DNA from 3 places in the Streptomyces sp. NPDC048434 genome. Region 1 is predicted to be linked to each of the others. Evidence: riboswitches for the same ligand, from Rfam matches in the RefSeq annotation. Region 1 holds a riboswitch; each other region holds the start of a gene.
The links. A riboswitch is a leader RNA that binds a small molecule or an ion and turns the genes downstream of it on or off. The one in region 1 is predicted to bind thiamine pyrophosphate.

Region 1 (5,912 bases):
CGTGACCGGGGGCTTGAAGGGGCTGGACGGCAGATGACGCCGGGCTACGGCAGGCTTTCTCATTAACAGCAGTATGCGCCTGGTGGGCGAGCTGCTCCTAAACACGCCGACTAACGCAACCAAGCCGAGATCTCCGTCGGCGGCCCCTGCTCACCCAGTTCCCCTCCACGGGCCCGCGAAGCTGCGGACGTACCACCAGCTCGGCGGGCTCGGGTCGCTTCACCCGCCGCCCCGGGAGCCTCCGTCCCTGGAGCACCGCAGGCCTCCGTCCGCCACTGTCAGGTCTCACGGAGTGATCACGGTGGACCGCCAAGGCCGAGGCCAAGCCGATGGCCCGGCCGTCTGGGCCGTCCCTGGGCCGTGCGAGGTAGACCGCCAGTGACAGAAGGCCACAGCGGGTGACTGCCCCCTCACCGCTCCGACCTGGGCCCCCGTAAACGATCTGCCACACTGGACGGACCATGCCTGCACCCGGAGAACTCACTTTCGTCGCGCCGCGCGGGGCCAAGAAGCCCCCGCGGCACCTTGCCGATCTCAGCCCCGTCGAGCGTCGCGAAGCGGTGGCCGCGATCGGGGAGAAGCCGTTTCGCGCCAAGCAGCTGTCGCAGCACTACTTCGCCCGCTATGCGCACGACCCGGCGCAGTGGACCGACATCCCGGCGGCGGCGCGCGAGAAGCTGGCGACCGAGCTGCTGCCGGATCTGATGAAGGTCGTCCGGCACATCTCGTGCGACGAGGACACCACGCGCAAGACCCTGTGGAAGCTGCACGACGGCACGCTCGTCGAGTCCGTGCTGATGCGCTACCCGGACCGGGTCACCATGTGCATCTCCTCGCAGGCCGGCTGCGGTATGAACTGCCCGTTCTGCGCCACCGGCCAGGCAGGCCTGGACCGTAACCTCTCGACCGCCGAGATCGTGCACCAGATCGTCGACGGGATGCGTGCGCTGCGCGACGGCGAGGTGCCGGGCGGGCCGGCGCGGCTGTCCAACATCGTCTTCATGGGCATGGGCGAGCCGCTCGCCAACTACAAGCGGGTGGTCGGCGCGGTCCGACGGCTGACGGACCCCGAGCCGGACGGGCTGGGCCTGTCCCAGCGGGGCATCACCGTCTCCACGGTCGGCCTGGTGCCGGCGATGCTGCGGTTCGCCGACGAAGGCTTCAAGTGCCGGCTGGCCGTGTCGCTGCATGCGCCCGATGACGAGCTGCGCGACACCCTGGTGCCCGTCAACACGCGCTGGAAGGTGCGCGAGGTGCTGGACGCGGCGTGGGAGTACGCCGAGAAGTCCGGCCGCCGGATCTCCATCGAGTACGCCCTGATCCGGGACATCAACGACCAGGCGTGGCGCGGCGACCTGCTGGGGCGGCTGCTGAAGGGCAAGCGGGTCCATGTGAACCTGATCCCGCTGAATCCGACGCCCGGCTCGAAGTGGACCGCCTCGCGTCCCGAGGACGAGCGGGCGTTCGTCCAGGCCATCGAGGCGCACGGCGTACCCGTGACCGTCCGCGACACCCGCGGCCAGGAGATCGACGGCGCCTGCGGTCAGCTCGCAGCCTCGGAACGCTGACCGCCCGCTGGTAGCGTGTGATCGAACAAATGCACATTCCGACAGGGGAGCGCCACAGCGCTGAGAGTGCGGAAGCGTCGTCACCACGGTGCCCGCAGACCCTTGAACCTCGCCCGGGTCATTCCGGGTAGGAAGTTCGGTCGTCACTCATGCTGTTGCGCCCCGCCCCGAGTCCCCTCCGTACGTCACCGGACGTCGAGAGCCGCGGACACCGGGCGGGGCCGCGTCTCTTCCTGGCCAGCCAGGAGGAAATCAGTGAGCACCACCAGCAGGATCACCGCCACGGCGGTCGCCGCCGCGGTCGGCGTGTCCGCTCTCGCCGCATGCGGTACCTCGGGCGGGAGCGCGGACGCCAAGACCGTCACCCTCGTCAGCCATGACTCGTTCAACGTCTCCAAGTCCGTCCTGGCCGCCTTCGAGAAGGAGAGCGGCTACAAGGTCAAGATCCTCAAGGGCGGGGACGCCGGCAAGGCCGTCAACCAGGCGATCCTGTCCAAGGGCAACCCCCAGGGCGATGTGTTCTTCGGCATCGACAACACCCTGCTCTCGCGCGGTCTGCACGAGGGCCTCTTCAGCCCGTACCGGGCCAAGGGGCTGGCGGACGTTCCGGCCGGGCTGCAGCTCGACAAGGGCGGGCACCGGGTCACCCCGCTCGACTACGGCGACATCTGCGTCAACTACGACCGCGGCTACTTCGCCCGGCACAAGATCGCGCCGCCGAAGAGCTTCGACGATCTGATCAAGCCGCGGTACAAGGGGCTGCTCGTCACGGAGAACTCCGCCACCTCCTCCCCGGGGCTCGCCTTCCAGCTCGGCACCATCGCGAAGTACGGGGAAGCCGGCTGGCAGGGCTACTGGAAGAAGCTCAAGGCCAATGGCGCCGAGGTCGTCGACGGCTGGGAACAGGCCTACTACGAGCGGTTCTCGGGCTCCGCGGCCGGCAAGGGCAAGGGCGACAAGCCGCTGGTGGTCTCCTACGCCTCCAGCCCGCCGGCCGAGGTGCTGGGCAAGAAGCCCGCGCCCGAGGAGGCACCGACCGGGGTCGCGACGGGCACCTGCTTCCGCCAGATCGAATTCGGCGGCCTGCTCAAGGGCGCGAAGAACGAGAAGGGCGGTAAGGCGCTGCTGGACTTCCTGCTGAGCAAGGAGTTCCAGGAGGACGTACCGCTGCAGATGTTCGTCAACCCGGCGCGCGGGGACGCCAAGGTGCCGGAGCTGTTCACCAAGTACGGCACGACGATCGACAAGCCCACGACGCTGCCTCCCGAGACGATCACCAAGAACCGCGAACAGTGGATCAAGCAGTGGTCCTCGCTCGTTCTGAAGTAACCCACGAGCGGCGTCCCGGGCCCGCGAAGGGAACGGCGGTGCGGCTCGGCCTGATGGCGGTGCCGCTCGCCTTCTTCGCGCTGTTCTTCGCCTATCCGGTCGTGGCGATCGTCGGACGGGGCCTGAAGGACGGCGGACAGTGGCAGTTGGGCCGGTTCGGTGCCGTGCTGAGCGACCCGGACGTCGTCCATGTGCTGTGGTTCACCGTCTGGCAGGCGGCGGCCTCCACGGGGCTGACACTGCTGGTCGCGCTGCCCGGCGCCTATGTCTTCGCGCGCTTCGACTTCCCCGGCAAACAGCTGCTGCGGGCAGTGGTGGCGGTGCCGTTCGTGCTGCCGACCGTCGTCGTCGGCTCGGCCTTCCTGGCGCTGGCCGGGCGGGGCGGGCTGCTGGACGAGCTGTGGGGCCTGCGCCTGGACACCTCGGTGTGGGCGATCCTGCTCGCCCATGTCTTCTTCAACTACGCCGTGGTCGTACGGACCGTCGGCGGGCTCTGGGCGCAGCTCGACCCGCGTCAGGAAGAGGCGGCGCGGATGCTGGGGGCCGGACGGTTCGCGGCCTGGCGGCGGGTGACGCTGCCGGCCCTGGGGCCCGCCGTCGCGGCCGCCGCGCTGATGGTCTTCCTCTTCACCTTCACCTCCTTCGGGGTGGTGCAGATTCTGGGCGGGCCCACCTTCGCGACGCTGGAGGTGGAGATCTACCGGCAGACCGCGGAGTTCCTGGATCTGCCGGCGGCCGCCGTCCTCACCATGATCCAATTCGCGGCGGTACTGGGCGTGCTGGCACTGCACGCCTGGACCGTGCGCCGCCGGGAAACCGCCCTGCGGCTCGTACCGGCCTCGCAGACCGCCCACCGGCCGCGCGGCCGCGGTCAGTGGGCGCTTTTGTGGGGGACGCTCGCCGTCATCACCGTCCTGCTCATCGTGCCCCTCGCCGTGCTCGTGGAGCGGTCGTTCGCCGGGCCGGACGGCTACGGAGCGGTGTTCTACACCTCGCTGCGGTCCGCCGCGAACGCCGACAGCACCTTCGCCGTCGCGCCCCTCGACGCCCTGTGGAACTCCCTCGCCTACGGGGCGGCGGCCACGGCGATCGCGCTGGTGGTGGGCGGGCTGGCGGCCGCCGCGCTGACCCTCCCCCGGCTCCGCAGGGGCCTGTCCGGACGCACGGCCCTGGTCAGCCGGTTCGTCCGCGGCTTCGACGCACTGCTGATGCTGCCCCTCGGGGTGTCCGCGGTGACCGTCGGCTTCGGGTTTCTGATCAGTCTCGACACACCCCCGCTCGATCTGCGCGCCTCATGGTGGCTGGTGCCGCTCGCCCAGGCGCTGGTGGGGGTGCCGTTCGTGGTCCGGACGATGCTGCCGGTCCTGCGGGCGGTCGACGGACGGCTGCGGGAGGCGGCCGCCGTGCTCGGCGCCTCGCCGTGGCGGGTGTGGCGCGAGGTCGACCTGCCCCTGGTGCGGCGCGCCCTGCTGATCGCCGCGGGCTTCGCCTTCGCCGTCTCGCTCGGCGAGTTCGGCGCGACGGTCTTCATCGCGCGGCCGGACCAGCCGACGCTGCCGGTCGCCGTGGCACGCCTGCTGGGACGTGCGGGAGAGCTCAACTACGGGCAGGCGATGGCCTTGTCGACCATCTTGATGGTCGTATGCGCCGGCGCCTTGCTGATACTGGAGCGCCTGCGTCCCGTCGACCACTCCGGGGAGTTCTAGATGACGGCACGGGCCGGGACCACTGCGCAGGAGCTGCTGCGGCTGGGCGGGGTGACCGTCCGCTTCGGCAGTGCGGGGCACCCCGCACTGGACGCGGTGGATCTGGACGTCGCCGCGCACGAGATCGTGTGCGTCCTGGGGCCGAGCGGCAGCGGCAAGTCCACCCTGCTGAGAGTGGTCGCCGGACTCCAACAGGCCGACGCGGGGCAGGTGTTGCTGGAGGGGCGGAATCAGTCCGGGGTGCCCACGCACCGGCGCGGCGTCGGCCTGATGTTCCAGGACCACCAGCTCTTCCCGCAGCGCGATGTCGAAGGGAATGTCGCCTTCGGGCTGCGGATGCGGCGTTCCTCACGCGTCGACCGGGAGCGTACGGTCGCCGAACTGCTGGACCTCGTAGGGCTGCCGGGCGCCCAGCGCCGCGCCGTGACCTCCCTGTCCGGCGGCGAACAGCAGCGGGTCGCGCTGGCCCGCGCGCTGGCCCCCCGCCCTCGCCTGCTGATGCTGGACGAGCCCCTCGGCCAGCTCGACCGCGGGCTGCGCGAACGGCTGGTCGTCGAACTCCGCCGTCTCTTCCACGAATTGGGCACCACCGTGCTGGCGGTCACCCACGACCAGGGCGAGGCCTTTGCGCTCGCCGACCGGGTCGTGGTGATGCAGGACGGCCGGATCGCGCAGACCGGCACCCCGCTGGAGGTCTGGCAGCGGCCCGCCACCGAATTCGTCGCCCGCTTCCTCGGCTTCGACAATGTGGTCGGGGCGACGGTGCAGGGCGAGGCCGCCGCCACCCCCTGGGGCAAGGTGCCGGTCCCGGACGGTACGGCGGACGGGCCGTGCCGCCTGCTCGTACGCCCGGCCGGGGTACGGCTGACCGCCGCCCCGGAGGGCCTGCCCTGTACGGTCGCGTCCCGTACCTTCCGTGGCACCCATGTTGCGCTGCTGCTCCAGCCGGCCGCCGGACCGCAGGTAGAGGCGGCCTGCGCACTGCGGGACGCGCCGGAGGTGGGGGAGCGGGTGGGCATCGCCTTCGCGGCCCAGGACGTGGTGGTGCTGGACGCGCCGGATACGGCGGCGGGCTGAGCCCGCGAAGAGGCCGGTCACCGCGGGGGCGCCGGGGCGGTCAGCCGTTTCCGGCCGCGGACCGGTCGGCCTGCCGGCGTTCCGGCCGGTCCGTCCCGGGGTCCTGCGGCCCGACGGGAGCGGGGCGCGCTCAGCGAGTCGCCACTTCCGTCTCCTGACCGGCCGCCGGCGCGTCGGACTCCGTCCCCGGCTCCGGTTCGCCGAACCAGGCGACCGCGACGGCGCCCGCCAC
Region 2 (5,912 bases), on a different contig from region 1:
CGCGCCCGTCCTCGCCGGCATCGCCGCGGTCCTCTTCCTCCTCATCGGCTATGTGCTGCGTGCCATCAGCCCCGACAAGTCGCTGGCGCAGCCGCTGATCAGCGTCGGCTGGATATTCGCGGCACTGACCGCCGCAGGCACCCTTGTCGCGATGGCCGGCCTGGTCATCACGGCGCTGCGCAACGGCTCGTCCGCCCAGGCCGCCAGAGCCGGCGAACTGGGCAAGGCGCTGGACCACGCGCGTGAGGTGTGGCGCCGCGCCCTCCTGGAGCGCGGCGTGCTGCCCTTTCTCCGGGAGGCCCTTGCCGACCCCACGGCCACTCCGGACGACGACCCGGTCCGCTATGTCCCCCGCCGCACCCCGCCGTCCGAGAGCCGCATCCCCACCCTCGGCTACACCCGCCCCGAGTTCACCAGCCCCGACAACGGCTCCTCGGGGTCCCGCCCGCGCTACTCCAGCCCGGACTTCACCAGCCCGGATCACGGGGGACCGGACCACCAGCCGGATTAGGGCCTGCCCGGCGCCCTGCACGTCACGGGGCCGCCTGCCGGCCCCGGGGCGGGCAGGCGGAAGGCCCCCGCCTTTTCGGCAGAGGCCTTCACACGGAGGCGTCCGAACGACGGCTAGTCCGCGATCGGCAGATACACGCGGTTACCCGCCGCCGCGAACTCCTTCGACTTCTCGGCCATCCCCGCCTCGGGGTCGATCGACAGGTCACCCCCGTGCTCGCGGCGGATGTCCTGGCTGATCTTCATCGAGCAGAACTTCGGGCCGCACATCGAGCAGAAGTGGGCCGTCTTCGCCGGCTCGGCGGGCAGCGTCTCGTCGTGGAAGGCGCGGGCCGTGTCCGGGTCGAGGGCCAGGTTGAACTGGTCCTCCCAGCGGAACTCGAAGCGGGCGTCGGAGAGCGCGTCGTCCCATTCCTGGGCGCCCGGGTGCCCCTTGGCCAGGTCGGCCGCATGGGCCGCGATCTTGTACGTGATGACGCCGGTCTTGACGTCGTCGCGGTCCGGCAGGCCCAGATGTTCCTTGGGCGTGACGTAGCAGAGCATCGCGGTGCCCCACCAGGCGATCATCGCTGCTCCGATACCGGAGGTGATGTGGTCGTAGGCGGGCGCGATGTCGGTGGTCAGCGGGCCGAGCGTATAGAACGGGGCCTCCTCGCAGATCTCCTGCTGGAGGTCGATGTTCTCCTTGATCTTGTGCATCGGGACATGTCCCGGGCCCTCGATCATGGTCTGTACGCCGTGCCGCTTGGCGATGGTGTTCAGCTCGCCGAGCGTCCGCAGCTCCGCGAACTGCGCCTCGTCGTTGGCGTCCGCGATGGATCCGGGGCGCAGGCCGTCACCCAGCGAGTAGGTGACGTCGTACGAGGCGAGGATCTCGCAGAGCTCCTCGAAGTGCGTGTAGAGGAACGACTCCTTGTGGTGCGCCAGGCACCAGGCGGCCATGATCGAGCCCCCGCGGGAGACGATGCCGGTCTTGCGGCGGGCCGTCAGAGGGACATAGCGGAGCAGCACACCGGCGTGCACCGTCATGTAGTCGACGCCCTGTTCGGCCTGCTCGATGACGGTGTCCTTGTAGACCTCCCAGGTCAGGTCCTCGGCCTTGCCGTCGACCTTCTCCAGCGCCTGGTAGAGGGGGACCGTGCCGATGGGGACGGGGGAGTTGCGCAGCACCCATTCCCGGGTGGTGTGGATGTTGCGGCCGGTGGAGAGGTCCATCACCGTGTCGGCGCCCCAGCGGGTCGCCCAGGTCATCTTCTCCACCTCCTCCTCGATGGAGGAAGTGACCGCCGAATTGCCGATGTTGGCGTTCACCTTCACCAGGAAGTTCTTGCCGATGATCATCGGCTCGATCTCCGGGTGGTTGATGTTGGACGGCAGCACCGCCCGGCCGGCCGCGATCTCATCGCGGACGAACTCGGGCGTGACGTTCTCGCGGAGGGCGACGTACTCCATCTCCGCGGTGATCTCGCCGCGCCGGGCGTAGGCGAGCTGGGTGACCGCGGCGCCGTCACGGCCACGGCGCGGCTGGCGGGGGCGGCCCGGGAAGACCGCATCGAGGTTCTTGAGACCGCCGCGCGGCGAGGTGTGCTTGAGGCCGTCGTCCTCCGGCCGCATGGGTCGGCCCGCGTACTCCGCGGTGTCGCCGCGGGCGATGATCCAGTTCTCCCGCAGCGGCGCCAGACCACGGCGGACGTCGGTATCGATTTGAGGGTCGGTGTACGGCCCTGACGTGTCGTAGAGCGTCACGTCCTTGCCGTTGGTGAGGTGCACCCGCCGGACGGGGACGCGAAGGTCCGGGCGCGATCCGGAGACATAGCCCTTGTGCCAGCCAATCTGCGGCTCATTGCTGCCGCTGGCACCGTTTCCGTTTTCGGGCGTGTGTGCATCCTGCAGAGTCATAAGACCCAACTCCCTACGCCGGCATTACCCGGTAACAGGTTCGGCGGTCGACGCAGCGGCTTCCATCCATGGGCGTTTCACGTGAAACGCCGCTGGGACGAAGGTCAGCGCCCTCTCAGCCCGGTGCTCCGAGCTCCCGCGATTGCAAAGGTGGCACCACGGTAGCGGCCGATGTGGCGGAGTGAACAGGGGGCCCCAGGAGTTCTTGCGATGATCTAGCGGTGAGCCCTGACGAGTCCCACCACCATTCCGCCGTGCACTCACATGCGCACAGCCATGGCCCTGCCACGCCCGTCTCCCGGCATCTGCGCAAGGTCATCGCGGCGGTGCTGATCCCCTTCGCGGCCGCGGTGGCGGTCGGTCTCGTCGTGCTCTGGCCGGGCGGCGCGCCACCCCACAAGCCGTCCGGCGTCGGCTTCGACCAGCCCACGGAGCGGGCCCGAGTCATCAAGGTGGCGGAGGTGAACTGTGCGGATGTCCATGCCGAGCAGCAGCCCCAACAACCGTCTCCGACAGGGCAGCCACCGGCCGGGGGAGCGGCCAAGGGCAAGCCCTGCCAGCAGACGACGATCAAAGTCACCACGGGAGAGAACGCCGGGCGCACCTTCCAGACGGTGGTGACGCCGGACGCCCTGCGCCACTACACCACCGGCCAGGACGTGGTGGTGGCGTACTCCCCCAAGGCGCCGAAGGATCTGCAGTATTCGGTCAGCGATGTCGACCGGACGCTCCCGATGTGGGTGCTGGCTGCGATCTTCGCATTCGCGGTGGTGATCGTCGGCCGACTGCGTGGCGTCCTGGCGCTGGTGGCACTGGCGGCCAGCTTTGCGGTCCTGACGCTGTTCATCCTCCCGGCGATCCTGCAGGGTTCGAATCCGCTGGTGGTGGCGGTGGTCGGGGGAAGCGCGATCATGCTGATCGCGCTGTACCTGTGTCATGGGCTGACGGCCCGTACGTCGGTGGCCGTGCTCGGCACCCTCGCCTCACTGCTGCTGATCGGGCTGCTCGGCTCGGTGTTCATCAACTGGGCGCTGCTGACCGGCAATACGGACGAAACGACCGGGCTGGTGCACGGCCTGTACCCCGACATCGAGATCCGCGGCCTGCTGCTCGCGGGGATCATCATCGGGTCACTGGGTGTGCTCGACGATGTGACGGTGACCCAGACCGCCGCCGTCTGGGAGCTCAAGGAGGCGGACCTGGCCGCCGGCTGGCGCAAGCTGTACGGCGCCGCGATGCGGATCGGCCGGGATCACATCGCGTCCGTCGTCAACACCCTTGTACTGGCCTACGCGGGTGCCGCGCTGCCGCTGCTTTTGCTGTTCTCGATCGCACAGAGCAGCGTCGGCACGGTCGCCACGAGCGAGGTGGTCGCGGAGGAGATCATCCGCACGCTCGTGGGCAGCATCGGACTGGTCGCCGCAGTGCCGCTGACGACGTTGCTGGCGGCCCTGGTCGTCTCGGCGGACCGGAAGGGACAGGGCGCGGTGGGGAGTGACGGCGGGGCAGGAGCCGGACAGCGCTCCGGGGCGGGTTCCGGAGTCGGGGTTGGCGCCGACGTGCCGATGGGCGCCACGGAGTCCCGGCCGGGCCGGCGCGGGGGACGCGGCAGGCGCCGTAAGCGGTGACGGGACTCGGGGCCGGTCCGGCAGGCAATGCAGACCGTGAGCGGAGCGGGGGCACGGGGACAGGTGCGAGGAAGGGCAGACGGTACGGCGGGGCGGAGCACACGGGTACGCGGGATGACCGGCGCACCCGGTACGACACCGTCGTGAACGGCCCGTCCGGGGTCGGGGTCAGCCGGCCGGTGCCTCCGTGAGGATCCGGTCGAGTACAGCCTCCAGGGTGTCGCAGACCTCTTCCTTGCCCAGCGGTACGAGCCGGTCCGTACGGTCCAGGAAGGCGACCAGCGGCGCCGCGCTCACCCGGAACAGCGCACGCTCGGCGCCGACTTGAAGGCTGATGAAGACATCGCTGAGGTGCGCGGGGGAGGCCGGCTCGATACGCACATCACCCTCACCGGACGGCCGACTCAGCCCGTCCAGCAGCAGCTCTCGACCGAACGCCCACGTCACGGGCGCATCGCCGGGCAGATCGAAGGTGAGGCGGACGGCGTACGGATCGGCGCTGGCGAAATCCAGCTCCACCGGAATCCGGAACGCGAGCTCTTCCGAGACGACGAAGCTCATGATCACTTCTGCCTGAACTGTGTCGGTCATCAACCACTGCCCCGCACTTGATCGGAGATGGCCGGGAAGCATCGCCCGTAGCCCTATTGGCGCCATCGTCTGCCAGGCGCAAGCAGATCACAAGGAGTGAGTTTCCAGATACTGACAGAGAAGGCGAGTGTCGTTAGTGACGCCTCCGCCATTCTTCGTAGTCGGTCTGTAACGGACCGCAATCGATGCAGTTCGCCCACGGACAGAGAAACCGCCGACACCGCGGCGACCGCCTCGACCGGGACCGGGATAGCCGAGAACGCCGTGCCCTGGGCATATTTCTGACACCCGAAAGCCCGGAGGTTGCCACGCACCGTATCCAAACGGTGCGGCAATTCGCCCTCAGATCACACAGAAAAGGGCGATATCGGCTGGACGGTGCGGCGGGCTAGACACTCTTTGTTCGATGCCTCGTCAAACTGCGCGAGCAGACATTGCCCGATCACGTGGGCGGTGCGGCGGCACGGAAGCCGGCCCTTTCCTCCGCCGATGGCTACTCCGGGCCGTCGGCGACCGTCACCGCCTCAATATCACCCTCTCGGTAGACGGCGAAGTAGACGGCGGTACCTACTCCGACCCGTCACGGCCGGCACGTCGGGATCCGGGCCCGTTGCCGGCACCCGACTCCGGGCCGGACGCCGACGGGGGCGGGAGGATCATTTGCCGTTCACGATCGCCAACGCCGACCCCCCGGGTCCGCTCGCAGCGGGCACGGGAGCCGGTCGGTGGGAGGCCTGCGGCCTACCAGTCGCCCTTCGATGAGGACGAGGACGAGCCACTGGTCCTGCGGACGAGATAGATGACTCCGGCGATCAGAGCTGCCGCTATGAGGACCTTGAACAGCACGCTGATCAGGAAGCCGAGCGCCGTGGTGATCAGTCCGCCGAAGACCACGATCAGGACGACGGGCACCACGACCCAGGTGACCCACCACGGAAGTCCTGCGAATATCCCCTTACCAGCCACTGCTCTGCCCTGCTTTCTGTCTGTCGCGCTGTCGTTGTCCGTACCGCGCCATCCGTCTGCTGCGCTGTTGTCGCGGTGGTGTCGCCGTCCGCGTGCGGCGTGTCTGTCGCCTCACACCTCCGGTTCCCCCTGCACCAACGATGCTAGGACGCGGACCGCGGCCGTGGGGGCTTCGCAGCCCCGGCTCTCCCCTGACCCTTCCCCTACGGGTCCCGGGGTCAGACCCTTACCTCTCAGGAGGAGAGAAGACCACCATCACCCGGAGGTCCTCGCTGATGTGATGGAACTTGTGGGGCACCCTGGCCGGCACATAGACCA
Region 3 (5,912 bases), on a different contig from region 1:
CAAGCCTGCCACCTCGCACTGACAGCCGGTAGCCGGGCATCGCCATCAGGGGCTTCCTGCACACCGGCGGGTGACGGCAGGCGCTCGGGCGACGACTGCCGGTCACGACGTGCCCCGCACCCGGGCTACAGCGCCGCGGCCTTCAGCGGCACCGCCGCGTTCGCGGCCCGCTCGCGGTCCATGGCCACGCCCCGCTCGATCAGCTTGCGCCCCTGGGCGAGGTCCCGGGGCCGCCCCACGGCCAGCAGCGCGACGAGCCTCCCCTCCCGCAGCCAGATCACCGACCACGCGGCCCCGGCCGGGTCACCGCGCCAGACCAACTCGTCGGCGTCCCCGTGGTGGCCCGCGTACTGCACGAACCGGCCGAACTGCTCCGACCAGAAGTACGGGACGGGGTCGTAGGCCACCCCTTGCGCGTCGCCGCGGGCGATGTTCTCGCCGACCGTACGGGGGCCCTGGAGGGCGTTGTCCCAGTGGTGGATCAGCAGACGGCTGCCGTAGCGGGCCGACGGGAACGAGGCGCAGTCGCCGACGGCGTAGACATCGGCGACGGAGGTGCGCAGCTGCTCGTCGGCCAGTACGGAGCCGTCCTGCGGCGAGACCTCGACGCCCGAGCCGGCCAGCCAGGCGGTCGCGGGGCGGGCGCCGATCCCGACGACCACCGCGTCGGCGGGCAGCGTCGTGCCGTCCGCGAGGGTGACCGCGCCCGCCGTGACGGACGCGACCCGGGCGTTGATACGCAGCTCGGCCCCCGCGTCCGCGTACCAGCCGGTCATATGGGCCGCGACCTCGGCGGGCAGCGCACCGGCCAGCGGGCGGTCGGCGGCCTCGACGACGGTGACCGCGCAGCCCGCCTCGCGCGCCGCGGTCGCGAACTCGGCACCGATCCAGCCGGCCCCGACGACCACGATTTCGTGCTGGGCGGCGAGCACCGGCCGCAGCCGCTCGGCGTCGTCCAGGGTGCGCAGCAGATGGACGCCGGGCAGCCCCTCGCTGCCGGGCAGCACGATCGGGTCGGCGCCGGTCGCCAGGACCGCGTAGTCGTAGGAGAGCGGGCCGTCGGCCGTCTCGATCACATGGGCGTCCGGCCGCAGGGCGGTGACGGGCCGGCTGAGGTGGAGTGCGATGCCGAGCCCTTCGAAGTCGACGTCGAAGGTGGAGCCCTCGGCCTTGCCCAGCAGCACCGCCTTGGACAGTGGCGGACGGTCGTAGGGCTGGTGAGGCTCGTCGCCGAGGAGCGTGATCGCGCCGCGCCAGCCCTGTTCGCGCAGGGCGACCGCGGTCTGCACACCCGCGATTCCCGCGCCGGCGATCACGACATGCGGCCTGCGGTCAGGGGCCTGGGAGGACTTGCTCTGCTCGCTCACCCGATCACTCTAGGACGGGGTGTGACGCGCCTCGCAGCAGCGCGCAAGGAGATCTCTGACACAGCGTCACCATCGGACCGGCCCGGGGCGCGGGGCCGTGGGCGGCCGTGGACGTTGCCTTACGGCGCGTCGCGGCCCCGTATTAGGGTGACGGATACACGCACTCGCGGGAGCCCGGACGCACCGGGCTGAGAGGGAGGCTGGCCGGCCTCCGACCGTACGAACCTGATCCGGGTCATGCCGGCGAAGGGAGGGGCTGGACACCCATGCAGGCATCTGCCACACGAACGAAACCCACCCCGCAGAGCCCCGATGTACTCGTCATCGGCGGCGGCATCATCGGCCTGGTCACCGCCTGGCGGGCGGCCGTCCGCGGGCTGAGTGCCGCGGTGGCCGACCCCGCGCCCGGTGGCGGCGCGGCCCGTGTCGCGGCCGGGATGCTGGCCGCGGTCACCGAGCTCCACTACGGCGAGCAGACCCTGCTGGGCCTCAATCTCGCCTCCGCGCGGCGCTACCCCCGGTTCGCGGAAGAGCTGGAGGAGGCCGCCGGCCACCCCATCGGCTACCGGCGGTGCGGCACCCTGGCCGTCGCGCTGGACGCCGACGACCGTGCCCATCTGCGCGAACTGCACACCCTGCAGATCCGCTCGGGGCTGGACGCGCAGTGGCTCACGGGGCGCGAGTGCCGGCGTCTGGAGCCGATGCTGGCCCCCGGGGTGCGCGGCGGTCTGCGGGTGGACGGCGACCACCAGGTCGATCCGCGCCGGCTGGCGAGCGCGCTGCTGGCCGCCTGTGAGCGCTCCGGAGTGGCCTTCCACCGGAGCCGGGCCGTGCGGCTGACGGTCGACGGCGGCCGTGCCACTGGCGCCGAACTCGCCGACGGCACCCGGGTGCCGGCCGGTCAGGTCGTCCTGGCCGCGGGCAGCTACAGCGGTCAGCTCGCCGGCGTGCCCGACGACGTGCTGCCGCAGGTACGCCCGGTCAAGGGCCAGGTGCTGCGGCTGCGGCTGCCGGACATGCCCGCGGGCAGCCCCGCCTTCCTGTCGCGCACCGTACGGGCGGTCGTCCGCGGCGGCCCCCTCTACCTGGTCCCCCGGGAGAACGGCGAACTGGTCGTCGGCGCCACCAGCGAGGAGCTGGGCTGGGACACCACCGTGACCGCGGGCGGCGTCTACGAGCTGCTGCGGGACGCGCACGAGCTGGTCCCTGGCATCACCGAGCTGCCGCTCGTCGAGACCTGCGCCGGGCTGCGCCCCGGCTCCCCCGACAACGCCCCGATGCTCGGGCCGACCGCACTGCCCGGCTTCCATCTGGCCACCGGTCACTTCCGCAACGGTGTGCTGCTCGCGCCGGTCACCGGTGACGCGATGGCCGAGGTGCTGGCCACCGGGCTCCTCCCGGAAGAGGCCCGCCCCTTCTCCCCCGCGCGCTTCACCCCCGCCTCGGGGCCCGAGCGCACCCGTGCCCCCCTGGAGCAGTCCGTATGAACGCCGTCACCCCTGCCCCTACCGTCTCGGTGTCCGTCAACGGCGAGGCCCGCGAGGTCCCCGGCGGGCTCACCCTCGACCGGCTCGTCGCGACGCTGTCCACGGCGCCCGCCGGGGTGGCCGCGGCGGTCAATGACCTCGTGGTGCCACGCACCCAGTGGCCCACCACCCCGCTCGGCGACGGCGACCGCGTCGAGGTGCTCACCGCGGTCCAGGGAGGCTGATCCGCAGACATGGCCGACACCGCACCCCTCGGGGGGACACCCCCCGTGACCTCCGACACCCTCACCCTCGCCGGCACCACCTTCGCGTCCCGTCTGATCATGGGCACCGGTGGCGCGCCCAGCCTCGACGTCCTGGAGCGGGCGCTGCTCGCCTCCGGTACGGAGCTGACCACGGTCGCCATGCGGCGGCTGGATCCGACCGTGCACGGCTCGGTGCTGTCCGTACTGGAGCGGCACAAGATCAAGGTGCTGCCGAACACGGCGGGCTGCTTCACCGCGGGCGAAGCGGTGCTCACCGCCCGGCTCGCCCGGGAAGCGCTCGGCACGGACTGGATCAAGCTCGAGGTGGTCGCCGACGAGCGCACCCTGCTGCCCGACCCGATCGAGCTGCTGGATGCCGCCGAGACCCTGGTGGACGACGGTTTCACCGTGCTGCCCTACACGAACGACGATCCGGTGCTGGCCCGCAAGCTGGAGGACGTGGGCTGCGCCGCGATCATGCCGCTGGGCTCGCCGATCGGCTCCGGCCTCGGCATCCGCAATCCGCACAACTTCCAGCTGATCACCGAGCGGGCCGGTGTCCCGGTCATCCTCGACGCGGGCGCGGGAACGGCGTCGGACGTCTCCCTGGCCATGGAGCTGGGCTGTGCGGCGGTGATGCTGGCGTCCGCGGTGACCCGCGCGCAGGAGCCGGAGCTGATGGCTCAGGCGATGCGGCACGCGGTCACGGCCGGGCGGCTGGCGCACCGCGCGGGCCGGATCCCGCGCCGCCACTTCGCCCTGGCGTCCTCACCCACCGAGGGCATGCCGGAACTGGATCCGGAGCGGCCGGCCTTCTGACGGCCTTCCCAAGGCCTTCCCAAGGCCTTCCCAAGGCCTTCCCACGTTGTCGGCTGTCCCACCGCGTCCCATCGCGCCGTTGCGCCTGCGGCGGGCGGGGGTTCGTCGGGTGCGGTGACGGCCCTAAGGACTTCGTCCTTCGGTCCGTCCCCTCCCGTGGGTGGGTGGTGAGGCGGGTGGGGGCGGACCTTTCGTGTCCGGTTCCTCCGATGTGGTCCACGGGGCCGCGCGTGATCACATACGGGCACCCCCACCGCCCTTTTCCCACCCCTCAACGGGAGGGGACGGGCCGGAGCGGGTGGGTGTCCGGACGTAAAGCGCAGCAGTCCGGACACCCACCCGCGCAGGCCCGTCACCGGCACCCGACAGCCCCGCGCAGCGGACCCCGCCCGCCGCCAGGCGCAACGGCGAACAACGCCCGCGGCGGGAACGCCGACAACGCGGGCCGGGGCGCAAAGCGCAGCGGACAGGCGCAACGGCGAGACGAACCACGGCGGGACAGCCGACAACGTGGGACAACAGCCAAGCGCCGCGAATAGTCACCGTTCCGCTGCAGTCCGCCTCGGCGGGGGCCGCCGAGTTCGTCCTGTCGGTGGTTCCTCGTAGACTCGTCTGCCGTGGATACGACCCTTCAGGACCCGCTCGTGGGCCAGCTGCTCGACGGCCGCTACCGCGTCCAGGCGCGCATCGCCGCAGGCGGTATGGCCACGGTGTACCAAGCCGTGGACACCCGGCTCGACCGCGTGCTCGCGCTGAAGGTGATGCACCCGGGCCTCGCCATGGACGAGGCGTTCGTCGACCGCTTCATCCGCGAGGCGAAGTCGGTCGCGCGGCTGTCGCATCCGAATGTGGTGGGCGTCTTCGACCAGGGCACGGACGGTACGTACGTCTATCTGGCCATGGAGTACGTCGCCGGCTGCACGCTGCGCGATGTGCTGCGGGAGCGGGGCGCCCTGCAGCCGCGGGCCGCGCTGGACATCCTGGAGCCGATCCTGGCCGCCCTGGGGGCCGCGCACCGCGCGGGCCTGGTGCACCGCGACATGAAGCCGGAGAACGTCCTGATCGGCGACGACGGCCGGGTCAAGGTCGCCGACTTCGGTCTGGTGCGCGCGGTGGACACGAACACCACCGCCTCGACCGGCTCCGTCCTGGGCACCGTCTCCTACCTCGCCCCCGAGCAGCTGGAGCACGGCACCGCGGACGCCCGGGTCGATGTCTACGCCTGTGGTGTGGTGCTCTACGAGATGCTGACGGGCGGCAAGCCGCACACGGGCGGCACCGTGGCACAGATCCTCTACCAGCATCTGCACGAGGACGTGCTGCCGCCGTCCGGGCTGGTGCCCGGTCTCGCGCCGCAGCTGGACGAGCTGGTCGCGCTGGCCTGCGCCCGCGAGCCGCAGCTGCGGCCGCAGGACGCGGTGGTGCTGCTGTCCCGGTCGCAGGAGGCCCGTGCGCAGCTGACCGACGCCCAGCTGGATGTCGTGCCGCCGGAGGCCAAGGAGGTGCCCGCGGGCGACGGCTCGGAGCGTACGGACGTGATACCCCGCACCAACGGCGTACAGCTGCCGCTGCCAGAGACCGGCGACGCGGAGCTGAACCGCACCAGCCGGCTGGAGGTGCCGCCGGCCGAGCAGACCACGCGGCTGCGGCCGGTGCCCGCCGAGGCGCCCCGTGGCGGGCTGCTCCAGCGGCGGCGGCTCGCCACCGTCATCGCGGCCGTCCTGCTGGTCCTCGGGATCGGCACGGGCGTCTGGTACATCAACTTCGGCCAGTTCACCACCGTCCCCGCGGTGCTGGACATGCCGCAGACCAAGGCCGAGAAGACCCTGCGGGACGAGGGCCTGGGCGTGAAGGTGGTGCGCGGCTTCAGCTCGAATGTGGAGCGCGGCCACGTCATGAAGATCGACCCGGCGAACGGCAAGCAGATCCGTGGCACGGGCACGGTCACCCTGACCATCTCCCGCGGCCCGGAGATCGTCGCCGTCCCCGATCTG

Region 2: it holds a riboswitch for thiamine pyrophosphate, as region 1 does, so the genes downstream of both, thiC (phosphomethylpyrimidine synthase ThiC) here and ACGFWI_RS32075 (thiamine ABC transporter substrate binding subunit) in region 1, are expected to answer to the same signal.
Region 3: it holds a riboswitch for thiamine pyrophosphate, as region 1 does, so the genes downstream of both, thiO (glycine oxidase ThiO) here and ACGFWI_RS32075 (thiamine ABC transporter substrate binding subunit) in region 1, are expected to answer to the same signal.

Annotation. Positions count from the first base shown of each region.
Region 1 is NZ_JBICXQ010000033.1:7,683-13,594, forward strand. It holds gene ACGFWI_RS32065 (hypothetical protein) at 1-63, opposite strand, end outside; gene rlmN (23S rRNA (adenine(2503)-C(2))-methyltransferase RlmN) at 462-1,568, shown strand; TPP riboswitch at 1,602-1,720, shown strand; gene ACGFWI_RS32075 (thiamine ABC transporter substrate binding subunit) at 1,824-2,897, shown strand; gene ACGFWI_RS32080 (ABC transporter permease) at 2,951-4,603, shown strand; gene ACGFWI_RS32085 (ABC transporter ATP-binding protein) at 4,604-5,680, shown strand; gene ACGFWI_RS32090 (hypothetical protein) at 5,811-5,912, opposite strand, start outside.
Region 2 is NZ_JBICXQ010000002.1:303,983-309,894, forward strand. It holds gene ACGFWI_RS03665 (hypothetical protein) at 1-511, shown strand, start outside; gene thiC (phosphomethylpyrimidine synthase ThiC) at 625-2,409, opposite strand; TPP riboswitch at 2,403-2,559, opposite strand; gene ACGFWI_RS03675 (YibE/F family protein) at 2,631-4,037, shown strand; gene ACGFWI_RS03680 (SsgA family sporulation/cell division regulator) at 4,206-4,628, opposite strand; gene ACGFWI_RS03685 (DUF5326 family protein) at 5,370-5,594, opposite strand; gene ACGFWI_RS03690 (cupin domain-containing protein) at 5,821-5,912, opposite strand, start outside.
Region 3 is NZ_JBICXQ010000043.1:12,985-18,896, forward strand. It holds gene ACGFWI_RS35800 (NAD(P)/FAD-dependent oxidoreductase) at 126-1,367, opposite strand; TPP riboswitch at 1,524-1,636, shown strand; gene thiO (glycine oxidase ThiO) at 1,634-2,854, shown strand; gene thiS (sulfur carrier protein ThiS) at 2,851-3,078, shown strand; gene ACGFWI_RS35815 (thiazole synthase) at 3,124-3,918, shown strand; gene pknB (Stk1 family PASTA domain-containing Ser/Thr kinase) at 4,536-5,912, shown strand, end outside.